DNA from 3 places in the Solitalea canadensis DSM 3403 genome. Region 3 is predicted to be linked to each of the others. Evidence: riboswitches for the same ligand, from Rfam matches in the RefSeq annotation. Region 3 holds a riboswitch; each other region holds the start of a gene.
What was found. A riboswitch is a leader RNA that binds a small molecule or an ion and turns the genes downstream of it on or off. The one in region 3 is predicted to bind S-adenosylmethionine.
Positions count from the first base shown of each region.

Region 1: linked by a shared signal. The riboswitch ahead of SOLCA_RS01830 (O-acetylhomoserine aminocarboxypropyltransferase/cysteine synthase family protein) and the one ahead of SOLCA_RS11175 (trans-sulfuration enzyme family protein) in region 3 are both predicted to bind S-adenosylmethionine.
Region 2: linked by a shared signal. The riboswitch ahead of metH (methionine synthase) and the one ahead of SOLCA_RS11175 (trans-sulfuration enzyme family protein) in region 3 are both predicted to bind S-adenosylmethionine.

Region 1 covers NC_017770.1:469,697-474,935, reverse strand. Annotated here, with positions in the region: gene dnaN (DNA polymerase III subunit beta) at 1-1,084, shown strand, start outside; SAM riboswitch class I at 1,424-1,536, shown strand; gene SOLCA_RS01830 (O-acetylhomoserine aminocarboxypropyltransferase/cysteine synthase family protein) at 1,786-3,111, shown strand; gene SOLCA_RS01825 (homoserine O-acetyltransferase family protein) at 3,230-4,252, shown strand; gene SOLCA_RS01820 (zinc dependent phospholipase C family protein) at 4,285-5,239, opposite strand, start outside.
Region 2 covers NC_017770.1:3,777,780-3,783,018, forward strand. Annotated here, with positions in the region: gene SOLCA_RS15695 (hypothetical protein) at 1-1,294, opposite strand, end outside; gene SOLCA_RS15700 (YceI family protein) at 1,338-1,910, opposite strand; SAM riboswitch class I at 2,168-2,270, shown strand; gene metH (methionine synthase) at 2,504-5,239, shown strand, end outside.
Region 3 covers NC_017770.1:2,689,277-2,694,515, forward strand. Annotated here, with positions in the region: gene SOLCA_RS11170 (DUF4349 domain-containing protein) at 48-923, opposite strand; gene SOLCA_RS11175 (trans-sulfuration enzyme family protein) at 989-2,161, opposite strand; SAM riboswitch class I at 2,277-2,388, opposite strand; gene SOLCA_RS11180 (OsmC family protein) at 2,621-3,034, opposite strand; gene SOLCA_RS11185 (sulfate adenylyltransferase subunit 1) at 3,232-4,479, opposite strand; gene cysD (sulfate adenylyltransferase subunit CysD) at 4,617-5,239, opposite strand, start outside.

The DNA.
Region 1 (5,239 bases), 2.2 Mb from region 3:
GCAGGCAATTAGCGGCGCGTTGAGCAGTAATACGGTACTTCCAATTCTTGAGAATTTTTTATTCGAGATAAACGAAGGCACGCTTACTGTATCTGCAACAGATTTGCAAACCTCAATGACAACAAGTTTGCAGGTTGAAGCTAAAGAAAATGGAAAAATCGCAATTCCTTCACGTATTTTACTTGATACGCTTAAAACCCTTCCTGAGCAACCCGTAACTTTTACCATTGACAACAACTCTTACGGAGTTGAAATAAATGCAGGTGACGGTAAATATAAACTTGCGGGTGAAAACGGTGATGATTTCCCTAAGATTCCAGTGGTAGAAAATGCCAGCACGATCTCAATTACGGCATCTGTGTTAGCTGAAGCTATCAGCAAAACCTTATTTGCAGTTTCTAATGATGAGCTTCGCCCGGCAATGACAGGTGTTTACTGCCAGTTGTCACCAACCAACGTAACATTTGTTGCTACAGATGCGCATAAATTAGTTCGTTACCGTCGTTCAGACACGCAAGCAGAGTCTGCATCATCATTTATCCTTCCTAAAAAGGCATTGAACTTATTAAAAAGTTCATTACCAAGTGAAGACATCGCTGTTCAAATTGATTATAATAACAGCAGTGCATTTTTCCGTTTCAACAGCATCAGTCTTATCTGTCGTTTAATTGATGAGCGCTACCCTGATTATGAAGCGGTAATTCCTCAAAACAACCCTAATAAATTAACAATCGATCGCAGTCAATTCTTAAGTTCACTGAAGCGTGTGGTTATTTATGCAAATAAAACCACTCATCAGGTTCGCCTAAAAATCAACGGCAGCGAATTGAATATTTCTTCTGAAGACTTAGACTTCTCAAACGAAGCGTACGAACGTTTAAGCTGTCAATATAACGGTGAGGATTTAGAAATCGGCTTCAACGCTCGTTTCTTAATTGAGATGTTAAATAACTTGAATTGTTCCGAAGTTATTTTAGAAATGTCGACTCCAAACCGTGCGGGTATCTTATTCCCAACCAATCAGGAAGAAAACGAAGATGTTTTAATGTTGGTAATGCCGGTAATGTTAAATACCTACGCATAATTTACTAGTTGAAGAATTTGTAGAAAGCTGTTCCGATTTTTTGGAGCAGCTTTTTTTTCACCTCATCCCCGGCCCTTCTCCTTAAGGAGAAGGGAGCGCTCGGAATGTATGTTTCGATAAATTCCATTATCATCGAAAATTCTCAGTTAAGCAATCTGCCCAACCGTCCTGAAAATGGCAAGCTTGCACTGTCTCAAAGTCCCTCTCCTTCAGGAGAGGGATTTGGGGCGAGGTCATACTCTACTCAATCAATAGACTTTTTAAAATAAATTTGGAGAATAACGTTATACTCCATTATATTTGAACACCGAATTACTTCATGCATTAAGCACAATGTAATTCTTATAAAGAAGAGGCGAGAGAACAGGCTCTGTGACCCTCTGGCAACCGCCGATACCGGAAAGGTGCCAACTCCTGCTCAACCCTGATTTTCAGGATGAGAACTATAAAAATTACAGTAAAATGAAGACAAAAAATTCAACTTCCTTCGTAAAGAGTAACGGTTATTTCTTCCTGTTACCTATCTCATTCAATTCATTTAGCAATTCTACAGCATATTTTTACTGTTGTTGCATGTGTTAAGGCGGGTTATTACTTGCATCTATCCTATTGCTATTACCTAAAGTTTCCATGCGCGCTGGCAACAGATGATAGTAGCTCTAAAATAAATCAACTTTTTACTTACTAAACATCAATTGACAATGTCAGGCACAAATTATCATTTCGAAACACTGCAACTTCACGCAGGACAAGAAGTTGACAGCACTACACTTTCTCGTGCAGTTCCTTTATATCAAACAACCTCTTACGTTTTCAAAGACTCTCAACATGCAGCCAACCTGTTTGGATTAAAAGAATTCGGAAATATTTACACCCGAATCATGAATCCTACCACCGACGTTTTTGAAAAACGTATCGCAGCCTTAGAAGGTGGTGTTGCTGCCGTGGCTGTTAGTTCAGGACAAGCAGCTCAGTTTCTAGCCCTTAATAATATTTTGCAGGCTGGCGATAACTTTGTAAGCACATCTTTCTTATATGGTGGCACCTATAACCAGTTTAAAGTAGCTTTTAAACGTTTAGGTATTGATGTACGCTTTGCCAATGGCGATAATGTGGCAGAATTTGAAAAACATATTGATAAAAACACTAAAGCGCTATATGTTGAAACAATAGGAAATCCGGAATATAATATTCCTGATTTTGAAGCATTGGCAGCTTTGGCCCGTAAATACGATATACCATTAGTGGTTGACAATACATTTGGTGCTGGAGGATACCTGGCCCGTCCATTAGAACTTGGAGCTAATATTGTTGTTGAGTCTGCAACTAAATGGATCGGTGGACACGGAACAAGTATCGGCGGTGTTATTGTGGATGGGGGAAACTATAACTGGGGTAATGGCAAATTTCCTCAGTTTACAGAACCATCAGAAGGATACCATGGACTGGTTTTCTGGGACATTTTCGGAGAAGGAAATCCGTTAGGACTGCCAAATATTGCATTTGCAATTCGCGCAAGAGTTGAAGGGCTTCGTGATTTTGGCCCTTCTGTAAGTCCATTTAACTCATTTTTATTTATTCAGGGATTAGAAACCTTGTCACTACGCGTTCAGCGTCAGGTTGATAATGCATTAGCTCTTGCGGAATGGCTGGAAAGTCACGATCAGGTTGAATATGTAAGATACCCGGGACTAAAAAGTAGCAAATACCACGAGCTCGGTAAAAAATACCTGAAAAATGGCTTTGGTGGTGTATTATCCTTCAAAATAAAAGGAGGAAAAGAAACTGCCGACAAATTTGTTAACAGTTTAAAACTGATTAGCCATCTAGCTAACGTAGGCGATGGTAAAACCTTGATTATTCATCCTTCAACAACTACTCATGAGCAGTTAAGTGAGGCTGAACAGTTAGCATCAGGGGTTGAACCGGGCTTGTTACGTATATCAGCAGGTTTTGAACATATTGATGACATCAAAGCAGACCTTCAAAATGCATTCAGCATCGTAAATGAAGGTGTAGCTGTATAACATAAAAACGCATCGCCGTTTAGGCATGCTTAAAATATTAGTTTTTAGAAATAATAAGTTTGCAGCATGCATCCGTGTGTACAGCCCGGATGTTTTGCTGTTTTAGTGTAAAGAATAGATGATCAGGAGTTTTACATATACGAATGCTTTTAAGTTAGAGTCAGGTATTGTGTTACCACAGCTTGAAATAGCCTATTTCTCTGCTGGTACTATAAATGCTGAACAAACAAATGTGATATGGATTTGTCACGCCCTAACCGCTAATGCCGATGTTAGCGATTGGTGGAATGGCATTGTAGGAAAGGGAAAAGTATTTGACCCCGATCAACATTTTATTGTTTGTGCTAACATTCTGGGTTCTTGCTATGGCACAACCGGACCGTTATCTGTTAATCCTGAAACGGGTGCTCCGTATTTCCATACTTTTCCAGCAGTTACCACTCGTGATATGGCCCGGGCTCACAACCTGCTAAGACAACATTTGGGTATTCGACGTATTAATACAGCAATCGGAGGGTCATTAGGAGGGCAACAGGCAATGGAATTTGCCATTGAGCAACCCGAATTAATAGAAAATCTAATCCTTATTGCTACCAATGCATCTCATTCGCCATGGGGTATTGCTTTCAATGAAAGTCAACGATTAGCTATTGAAGCCGATACAACATGGAAAGATAATCACCCTGAAGCAGGTCTTAAAGGGTTAAAAGCTGCACGTTCACTTGCACTATTAAGCTATCGCCATTATGATGCCTATAATATCACTCAGAAAGAACTGGATATTGATAAAACCGACGAATATAAGGCTAGTTCGTATCAGGCATACCAAGGAGATAAGCTTGTAAAAAGATTTAACGCATTTTCTTACTGGGCACTAAGCAAAGCCATGGATTCTCATAACGTCGGCAGAAATCGGGAAAGCATTCAAAATGCTTTATCACAAATCAAGTCGCGTACGCTAACCATAGGTATCAGCTCTGACTTACTTTTTCCTCCAGTTGAACAAAAGTTTTTGGCTGAACATATTCCTGGGGCTAATTACATTGAAATCGATTCTTTCTTTGGCCATGATGGATTCCTTATCGAATGGGAACAACTAAAAACAATTATTAATGATTTTGCCGCTGTAACGAGTAATTAACAATTATAATAACAGGTAGTGAGTACTACCTGTTATTCTTCTTCCCTAACCTTAAAAGTACGTTTCGTTACACTTAAACTATCAACAGGAGATTCATCGTCATCCTTTCTGATTTTCCAGTTATTTAATGAGGGTTGTCCGGCATTTTTCCAGGCTGTATACCAATAGCAACCAATGATATGAATGGCTGAAATCATTTGCCGTTCAACCATTCCATTTAATTGCTGATGATATTTTTCGGAATATTTCTCTGAATAATCACTCACCATCATCTTATTCTTTTCAACTAAACCATACTTCTGTTCGGAAGCCATTTCTGAGTTTAATTTTGCTTCGAACTTAAGGACAGAATCAACCGCATTATGACATTGCAGTATATGCTTCCATACATAATCCAACGGATGATCAATGTACCCTGCCCTTCCTGGTAATTGATCGTAACTAGAAGAGAACAACACAGGTAATCGTGTTTCCCAAAAACCATGAATCCCTTTCTGACCGGTAAGCTGTCCATTATAATTAGAAGTGGTATGTAATGGAACAGAAGCATCCGCCAAATAATGACCAAGGTAGGCTGAATACCTGAGAATTTTAGCGGAATCACGTTCAACAAATGCTTTTGTAAGGCGATTTAGTGTTAACTCAATATTCCATGGCAGTATTCCCTTACTTTGCAATGTATCTTCTGAGTAAAGAGTTACTGCATCATTCCATCGCATTAATTTCTTTGTTGCCAATAATTCAGGATAATGATCCAAATCCATAAAATGCCTTGCTCCTTCTTCCTTTACCAGGTAACGCATTTTATCAGGGTCAACAGCATGCTTGGTAAGATATTCAAGATTTCGTTTATAAAACCCAAACATCTCCGGAGGAAGTGTAAAAACAGCCATTCGGTTTATTTGCATGTGAGCAAAAAATCCCCATTTAAATGAAGCATTTGCTGTACCTAACGGCAATAGCAAAAGCGAGCAGAGTGTGCCTGCC
Region 2 (5,239 bases), 1.1 Mb from region 3:
CACCGCTACGATAATCAGCTGTTGGGAAATCTTTGTATTTTTGGTCAACGTATTCAGCTTTCATCATGATGTTTTTAGTGATGAACCAACCAGCACTTCCAGCGATACGGTCAATTTTTACATCATCAGCTACACCCATTACTTTACCGCTAACTGTATTGTAACGTGCTCCTACAAAAAGATTCTCATTTTTTCCGAATCTGTACACACCTTCAACAGCATATTGATTTAAGGTTCTGCTAGTTGTTTCAGCCGCTGCTCTACCTTTTGCATTTTCGTAAGTTCCGAAGAATTCAAAACCTTCATACTTTACAAAAGCGTTGATCATAAAGGCATCCACTTTCTGACTGAAGTTTGGATTTAAACGACCTGACCAAGGAATATTTTTATAATCCGCAGGAGTAGTTTTGCCATCATTAGCATTATAGGCTCCCCATTTTTCCATCACGTTTTGATAGTTGGAACCTGTTCTATCACCCCAGTATAAAGTACCAGCATTGTTTCCGGCATTTCCATTGTGATAATAACTACCTGACAAACGTACTCTTAAATTTTCCTGGATTTGTTTGTCAACCCCAGCTTTCAGGATAAGAGATGGTGATTTTTTAGCATCTGTATTTGTTGCAGAAGTTACAATTGAGTCAACATTACCTTTTAATTGACCACCAGTTACTCCCACCATTCCGAAGAAACCATCTTTTTGAACGAATACATCACCACCAATTTCAGTTGTGAATCCATCAAGAATATAGCCTTCCATGAACGGATTTTGAAGGGTTTGGCCACCGTCAGATCTGCGGAAGTGCATGTCACCGTAGTTTACTTCATAGTGACCAGCTCTGATCGTGGTGTATTTCATAATGTTATCCCATAACTCACCTTTAAACGGCAACTTGTCAATTTGTAAGTAACCGCCTTTTACCCAAGTTTCATTGTGGTGACGAGATGACAAATAAGTAGTTAAGTTCAAGCGGATACCATCGTATAACTGCGCATCAAGATATAAATTAGCCTGAGCAGTCATAAAACCAGGTGAAAGCGGATATAACTTATTGGCAGCTTGATTATTTAAGGCTTTAGGATTTTCTTGTTTCAAATTTTGAAACTGCTGAGTAAATCCAGCGCCAATTCTAAATTTGAATCCATCATAAACTACGCTATCATTTTTACCGGTTTCAAACATGTTGATACCACGTTGATCGTATGGACGGAAATATTGGATTTTTTGTTGTTGAGCATATATGGCTGTCGAGCTCGCTGCTAATACAGCCAAAAGAGTAAACACTTTTTTCATCTTTTTATCCTTTAACTTTTAAAAAACTTTTTTTTACGTTGGGTTATTTGTAAACCACATCAAATTCGATAGAGATATCGTCGCCTGTTTTTATAGCGCCAAGCATCGCTTTAGGAGGGGTGATACTAAAATCAGTCATCTTCATTTCCTTTTTCCCTGTAATTTTCACAGCACCATTACCTAATACTTTAGCATTTCCGGTTACAACAATGTCTTTTGCAACTCCGGCAATTGTTACCTGAGCAATCGCATTAACATCTCCTGTTGTACTGATACTGTTTACTTTTTTGAGATTAAAGACTATCTGAGGATATTTATCAGCATTTAATGATTTGTAAACATTTTTATCCATTCCTGAATCATAATATTTACCATCTTCTTTTAAACTTTTCATCGATTTCACCACCATTTGCATTTGCATGGCTTTGATCGATTTTAAAGTAGTTCCTGATTTTTCGGCCTGCAACTCACCTGAAAGCTGCTCCACTTTACATCTCCAATCATGAAGTGTAGAAGTTCCTTTAACCATTACTTTACTTTCGCTTGCGGAAATTTTTTGTTGAGCACTCGTCATTAGTGGCAATGACAACAAACAAATTCCAATGAGAATTTTCATTTTACGTTTCATATAATTCCCTTTCTATTTATTATTTATTGTTTCGTTTCCTTTTGTACAGCAAATATAAGGGGAAATTAGATGTTAAAACATGATTAAAATCATTGTGTCAAAAACACACTAATAATCAATGTTAAAACATTGATTATTAGTCAAAAACAATTCAATAACTATTAGATAGTATACCGTATGGATAAAGAAGGTCTATTAATCAATAAAAAACTTGTAATTAACCAATGAATTACAGACTTTTGTATCGCTTATAAAGAAAGACGGAGGGAATAGACCCGATGAAGTCTTGGCAACCTGTGCTAACAAGGTGCCAAATTCTATCCTGATAAAATCAGGAGAAGATGAGCAAAGTGGGAATCTCCACTTGATATCTGATAAGCACATAAATTATAAGTTGACACAGATTATCTCTTTACAGAAATAATCCGGTTTATTCCGATACCACAATTGATGTTATGGGAATTGATTATTCCAAACTTGGCTTAATCATTTAAACTGAAAATGTGGTAATAAAACGGAAGATAGCTGATTATATCGCCGTTAGGTTTTATGGCCAATTGCCGGCCGTTGATACTTGAATAATGGATATTAGAAATATACTTACAAAACGCATTTTGGTACTTGATGGTGCAATGGGAACCATGATCCAGCGATATAAATTGCAGGAGGATGATTTTCGTGGCAAACGTTTTAAGGACCACCCTACCGATCTGAAGGGCAATAATGACTTATTAAGCATTACCCGCCCGGATGTAATCAAAGCGATTCATCGCGAATATCTTGAAGCTGGTGCTGATATTATTGAAACCAATACCTTCAGTGGTACCACTATCGCTATGGCTGATTACCAGATGGAACATCTTGCATATGAACTAAATTATGAATCAGCTAAAATAGCTAAAGAAGTTACAGCGGAGTTCAATGCTAAATATCCTGAAAAACCTCGTTTTGTAGCTGGTGCCATTGGTCCGACAAACAGAACGGCTTCATTATCTCCGGATGTTAATGACCCTGGATTTCGTGCAATCACTTTTGACCAGTTAGTTGAAGCTTACACCGAACAAGTACATGGACTTGTTAGTGGTGGTGCTGATATTATTTTGGTGGAAACTATTTTTGATACGTTAAATGCCAAGGCCGCCTTATTTGCTATCGACCAATACTTTGAAGTAAATAAGATTAAGCTTCCAATCATGGTTTCGGGAACAATTACTGATGCCAGCGGACGTACTCTTTCCGGACAAACAGCAGAGGCTTTTTTAATTTCATTATCCAATTTTGATCTTTTATCAATAGGTTTTAACTGTGCTTTGGGTGCAAAAGATATGCGTCCATACCTGGAAGAAATTTCAGAAAAGGCTCCATTCTTTGTGGGGGCCTACCCAAATGCAGGCTTACCGAACCAATTTGGTGAGTACGATGAAACCCCTGATCAAATGCTTGATCAAATTCGCGATTTCTTAAAAAGCGGATTTATAAATATTGTTGGAGGTTGTTGCGGAACCACGCCGGATCACATTCGTGCGATTGCAGATGAGGTTGCTAAATATGCTCCCCGTAAAAAAGCTGAACCTCAACCTTTTTTGCGTCTGAGCGGTTTGGAACCTATTGTGATTACTCCGGAAACTAATTTCGTAAATGTTGGTGAGCGAACTAACATTACCGGATCTCCCAAATTCTCAAAATTAATATTATCAGGAGATTACGAAGGTGCCCTTGCTGTTGCTCGTCAGCAAGTGGAAGGCGGCGCTCAAGTTATTGACGTTAATATGGATGAGGGGATGTTGGATTCGGAAGCAGCAATGGTTAAATTTTTAAATCTTATTGCATCCGAACCTGATATCGCAAAACTGCCCATCATGATCGACTCTTCAAAATGGTCGGTTATTGAGGCTGGACTTAAATGTTTACAGGGAAAAGGAATTGTTAACTCCATTTCACTAAAAGAAGGCGAAGAAAAATTTAAAGAACATGCTCGCAAAATAAAACGTTATGGCGCTGCAACAGTGGTGATGGCTTTTGATGAAAAAGGTCAGGCCGATACTTATGAGCGTCGTATCGAAATCTGTGAACGTTCTTATAAGTTATTAGTTAATGAGATTGGATTTGCTCCTCAAGACATTATCTTCGATCCTAACATTTTAACTGTTGCGACTGGTTTAGATGAACACAATAATTATGCAGTCGATTTTATTGAAACAGCCCGATGGATCAAACAAAATCTTCCGTTAGCAAAGGTTAGTGGCGGTGTAAGTAATATTTCGTTCTCCTTCCGTGGTAATAATACAGTAAGAGAAGCGATGCATTCAGCTTTCTTGTATCATGCTATTAAAGCGGGACTTGATATGGGTATTGTTAACGCTGGTATGCTGGAAGTTTATGAAGAAATCCCTAAAGATCTTTTAGTATTAGTAGAGGATGTTCTTCTAAACCGTAAACCTGATGCCACAGAGCATTTAGTCGCTTTTGCAGAAACTGTAAAAGCCAAAGGAAAAACAATCGTAAAAGATGAGGAATGGAGAAAAGAAGGAGTTGAAAAACGACTGAGTCATTCATTAGTAAAAGGCATTATTGAATACCTGGAGGAAGATGTAGAAGAAGCCCGCCAGAAATATGATCGTCCGTTACAGGTTATTGAAGGTCCGTTAATGGACGGCATGAACGTAGTAGGCGATCTGTTTGGTTCCGGAAAAATGTTTTTACCTCAGGTTGTTAAGTCGGCCCGTGTGATGAAAAAGGCGGTGGCTTATCTATTACCATTTATTGAAGCTGAAAAAGAAAAGCTGGCCCACGCTGATCCAAGTTCTGTTATCGAGGGAGGCCGTGAAGGGGCCGGAAAAATTTTATTAGCTACGGTTAAAGGTGACGTTCATGATATTGGAAAAAACATTGTAGGCGTTGTTTTGGCTTGCAATAACTACCAGATTATCGACTTAGGAGTAATGGTTTCCTGTCAGCAGATATTGGAAACTGCCCGTAAAGAAAATGTGGATATAATCGGCTTGAGCGGCCTTATTACACCTTCACTTGATGAAATGGTGCATGTGGCCAAAGAAATGGAACGCGAAGGATTTAACATCCCGCTTTTGATTGGAGGTGCCACCACTTCACGTGTACATACAGCAGTAAAAATCTCTCCGAACTATAACGGACCTGTTGTTCACGTATTAGATGCATCGCGTTCAGTTCCTGTTGCAGGAAATTTGCTAAATGATCAAAAGGATAATTTTATGGCTGGTATTACCAAAGAATACGACCAGCTTAGAGATTTCCATCTTAATAAAAAATCAACAAAGACATTCGTCTCTATTGAAGAG
Region 3 (5,239 bases):
AATAAAACACCCTAAAAAACGCTTTTTTAGCCTTTATGGCGATTATTTTATTTATTATTTAAGAGGTTCATTACTTTAAGTTTATCGGCAATTAAAAGTAAAACGAATATTGTAAGGGAAAGTACGAGTGAAATAAATACAATAATTGCAAAGTATTTAATTGTCCACTCTAATGACACTTTCACTCTGTGAAACAGGCCGATTTTCTTTTCAGTTGCTCCTTCATAGAGTGAGAGTTTGACTGTACAAAATTCATTTTCAGAATCAAAATTACCTAACTCAACCCCAAGTTCCTGAAGCTTCTCTTCTGTTTCTAATATCTTATCATTCAACGCTATAAAATCAGTTATTTCTCCCCCTCTGGATTTCAGCTCATTTAATGATTGTAACGTTTTCTCAATTGAAACTTTCTTTGCATTTAGTTGCCTGTACTCGTTTGTTTTATCGACTTTGGTAATTTCCTTTGTCTTAACAAGTCCAATTTTCTGAATATCAACATAAAAACTATCAAATTTTGCTGGATTAACTCCAATGACTAAATGAAGTTGCCTGTTCCCCTGCTGCCCCACATTCTGTTCGTATTGAATAACAGCACTGTACGATTTGGTTTTGCCTTTAATTAGTTTATCATCTTTTTCAAATTCAGAAGATTTTGTTTTTATAGAGGCCGTTTTTTCAAACTTTTGATTGGTCGATAAAGATGGAACTGCCTGATAATTAGCCCCTTTAATTAAAATCTTTTCTGAAGCATAGTTCTTTCTAAGGTTTTCAATGCTGCTAAAAAAATCTTCACTGTAATTATTGTTATAATTAACAGATCCCCCTGCAACATATCCATAAATCAACCTAAAAATAAAAAGGAGAATAAAAACAGCTCCAAACCATTTACTTATTCTCCAAAATTGCGTTTTAAAATTGGGCATAATGTTTTAATGCTTTAAATATTAACTATCAAACATAACAATTACTTATTATGTATAAAAGTTATTTAAAGCTTCGAAACTTCTAATGCTTGTTTAATATCTTTCAGAATATCGTCGATATGCTCTAAACCAATAGACACCCTAACAGTTCCCTGATTGATGCCAACCTGTTGACGTTCAGCTTCGGTTAACTTTGAATGCGTACTTGATGCCGGATGCGTTGCAATTGAGCGCGTATCTCCTAAGTTTGCTGAGATAGAAAACATTTTTAATGCATCCATAAACTTACTTGCGCGATCATAACCTCCTTTAACCACAAAGGTTACAATGCCCCCTCCCGCTCTCATTTGTTTTTTAGCAATTTCATATTGAGGGTGAGATTTTAATAATGGATATTTAACCAACTCAATCTCCGGGTTAGCTTCCAAAAACTCGGCTACCTTAAGTGCATTATCACAGTGGCGGTCCATGCGGACAGCTAATGTTTCAAGGCTTTTCGAAAGCATCCATGCATTGAACGGCGACATAGCCGGACCTGAATGGCGGGCGAATCCCTCTATTTCAGCAATCAATTTTTGACTTCCCAGTATTAAACCGCCTAAGGTGCGACCCTGACCGTCGATATATTTTGTAGCAGAGTGAATAGAAAGATCTGCTCCATATTTGATAGGTTGTTGCAGATAAGGTGTTGCAAAACAATTATCTACCACTAAAATAGCATTGTGTTTTTTCGCAAATTTACCCAACCATTCCAAGTCGATAATATCGATTCCCGGATTAGAGGGTGTCTCCACAAAAATCATTTTCGTAGTTGGCTGAATAAGGTTTTCCCATTCTTCCGGTTTATCCAAATCAGCATAGGTTGATGTTACCCCCCATTTAGGAAATACATTTACCAATAACTGATGAGTTGAACCAAACACCGAACGGCTCGACAAAACATGGTCGCCGGACTTTAAGAAAGCAGCGAAAGTGGTGAAAATAGCTGCCATACCTGTTGAAGTTGCCCATCCTGTTTCAGAACCTTCCAAAATGGCCATTTTTTCAATCAATTCAGAAGTATTTGGATTTGAATAACGACTGTAGATATTTCCTTCCCGTTCATTTGCAAAAAGCGCGCGCATATCTTCCGCGTCATCAAATTTATAGCTTGAAGTTAGGTAGATAGGTGCTGAATGCTCTTTTGCCCCTGAGCGTTCTGTTTGAATACGAATAGCGTTGGTTTCGAAATTTGACATTCTGTTAGATTAAATTTTAGAATTTGAAATATAGGATGAGAGATTTGAGACATCACGGTAGGTAACATCGCCAAAATTCCTTAATAAATTTAATTGTAAATTCATGATCCTGTAATTTTTATAGTTCCCAATAAACTCAATTATTTGGGCAGGATTTGGCACCTTTCCGTATGCGGCGGTTGCCAGAGGGTCTTAGAGCCTGTTCTCTCGCCTCTTCTTTATAAGAACTACAGTAACTTAGTGGAATGCTAAGGAGTAATTCAAAGTGGCTGCAAATATAGGATTTAGATTTGAGATGTGAGATATTAGATTTGAGAAAAATTTCAATCTAAATTTGAGATTTGAGATATGGTATCTGAGAAAATCCATCTGACATAACCTCGTATTTGAATATAAATATGGGATTTGGAAAATCTATCTTATTAAGAAATCTCAAATTCCATATCCCATATCTCACATCTAATTAAGCTTATAAGTATAGCTTAATTTAGCTGTTTTACCTAAAATCTGAGCTACTGAGCAGTATTTATCGTAGGTAAGAGCCAAAGCTCTTTCGATCTTTTCTGTATTTAAGTCTCCGAAGAAATGATATTCAACATTGATCACTTCAAACAATGAAGGAATTTCTCCATCTACACGTTTGGCGTCAATGCTGATTTTAAGGTCTTTTAACGGTTCTTTTTGCTTTGTAAGTATCGAGATAACATCAATAGCGCTACATCCTCCTAAACCCGCTAAAAGCGTTTCCATCGGACGAAAACCTTTGTTCTCTCCTCCTATTGACGGATTTGCATCTATATTTACAACATTTCCCTGCTCGTTTACAGCTTCGAAATGGTAAGCGTTGTTTTTACGTTCCAGTTTAATATTCATTCTTTGATCCTGATTTAAGTTCTACAGCTTTGAAATTCGAGGCACCTAAATTATCAATAATATTAGATTTGAGATGTGGGATTTGAGACTCTTATCTATTAATAGCTTATCCTATCTCTATCTAATTGTTAATATGAGCTGAAGGATTAGTACATACTTAAAGTCTATCTCATATCTAATATCTCAAATCTACCCCTTTACAAAATTACTCCGGCAGCAACTGTATTTTTTGTGCCTTCATCTATAATAATAAAGGAACCGTTCGCTTTGTTTTGTTCGTAAGCATCAAAAAATAACGGTTGTGCAGTTTTGATCTGAACTTGTGCAATATCATTCAGCTTCAACTGCTTACGTTCAGTATCTTTTTCCAATGTACTTGTATTTACTATGAAGTCGACATCGCGAAGCATTGATTTTACACGATTATTACTGTGCTGAATAATATATTTTCCTCCCTGAACTGAAGGTGTTGTATCCATCCAACAAACCTGGGCTGTAAATTCTTTGTCGGCTTTTGGCTGATTACCAACCTTGGCAATTAAATTCCCACGGGTAATATCAATCTCGTCTTCAAGCAAAAATGTTACTGCATTTTTAACCTCTGCAGTTTGCAGATCGCCATCAAATGTGGTGATTTGCTTGATTTTCGATGTTAATCCCGACGGGAATGCAATTACTTCATCACCCACACTGAATTTTCCACTCGCCACACGACCTGCATATCCTCTGAAATCGTGATATTCTTCTGAATGCGGACGAATTACATACTGAACAGGGAAACGAGCATCGTTCGTATTTTCATCTTTGTTAACTTCAACATTTTCAAGGTATTCAAGCAATGTCGGGCCTGTATACCAATTCATTGTTTCTGAACGATTCACAATGTTATCTCCCTTAAGCGACGAGGCCGGAATAAAGGTTAGGTTTTGATGTAAACGGTCAAACCCTTTTACGAATTGTTCAAATTCAATGCGGATATTATTGAATGCATCTTCTGAATAATCAACCAAATCCATTTTGTTTACACAAACCACCACTTCAGGGATTTGCAATAGATTGGCAATAAAGAAATGGCGGTGCGTTTGTTCAATTACACCTTTCCGAGCGTCAATAAGTATGATAGAAAGCTGAGAATTGGATGAACCGGTAACCATATTTCGGGTATACTCAACGTGTCCTGGGGTATCAGCAATGATGAATTTGCGTTTATCTGTATTGAAATAGATATGTGCTACATCAATGGTAATTCCCTGCTCACGTTCAGCACTTAGTCCATCTGTAAGTAATGATAAATCTAAATAATCAAAACCTTTGCGTTTACTAGCCGCCTCAACCGCCTGAATTTGGTCGGTAGTAAGCGAGTTTGTATCATATAATAAACGACCGATTAAGGTACTTTTACCATCATCTACACTTCCTGCGGTCGAAAATTTGAGTAGTTCCATGTTGTTTTTTGGGATTACACTGATTGTTGAAAAGATTTACTCCGATTTTTTTAAAGGTCGATAGACCATAGTCCATAGACCATAGTTTTTTGTCGCTATAAAAGCAAATCTATTGACCATAGTCTATTGTCCATGGACTAAAAATACCCCGCCAATTTGCGTTTCTCCATAGCTGCTTCGGAGCGTTTATCGTCGAAACGGGCTCCGCGTTCAGATATGGTTGAGGCTTTGATTTCTGTGATGATATCGTCTACGTTATCAGCTGTTGATAATACAGCTGCTGTACAGCTCATATCGCCTACTGTGCGGAAGCGAACATCCGTTTCGTATACTTCTTCTCCATCCATATTGATGTAAGGAGAGTGAGGAAATATTAAGCCATCGCGTTCAAACACTTCACGCTTATGAGTGAAATAGATGCTTGGCAAATCCATATTTTCTTGTTTGATGTAACTCCAAACGTCTAATTCGGTCCAGTTGCTGATGGGGAAAACACGAACATTTTCTCCAAAATTGATCATACCATTTAAATGATTCCAGATTTCCGGACGCTGACGTTTAGGATCCCATTGTCCGAAGTCGTCACGAACAGAGAATATACGTTCTTTAGCACGTGCTTTTTCTTCATCACGACGAGCACCACCTATACATGCATCAAACTTATTTTTTTCAATAGTTTCGAGCAAAGTAACCGTTTGCAAAGCATTTCTGCTGGCATATTTACCGGTTTCTTCCGCTACTTTCTTCTGATCGATACTAT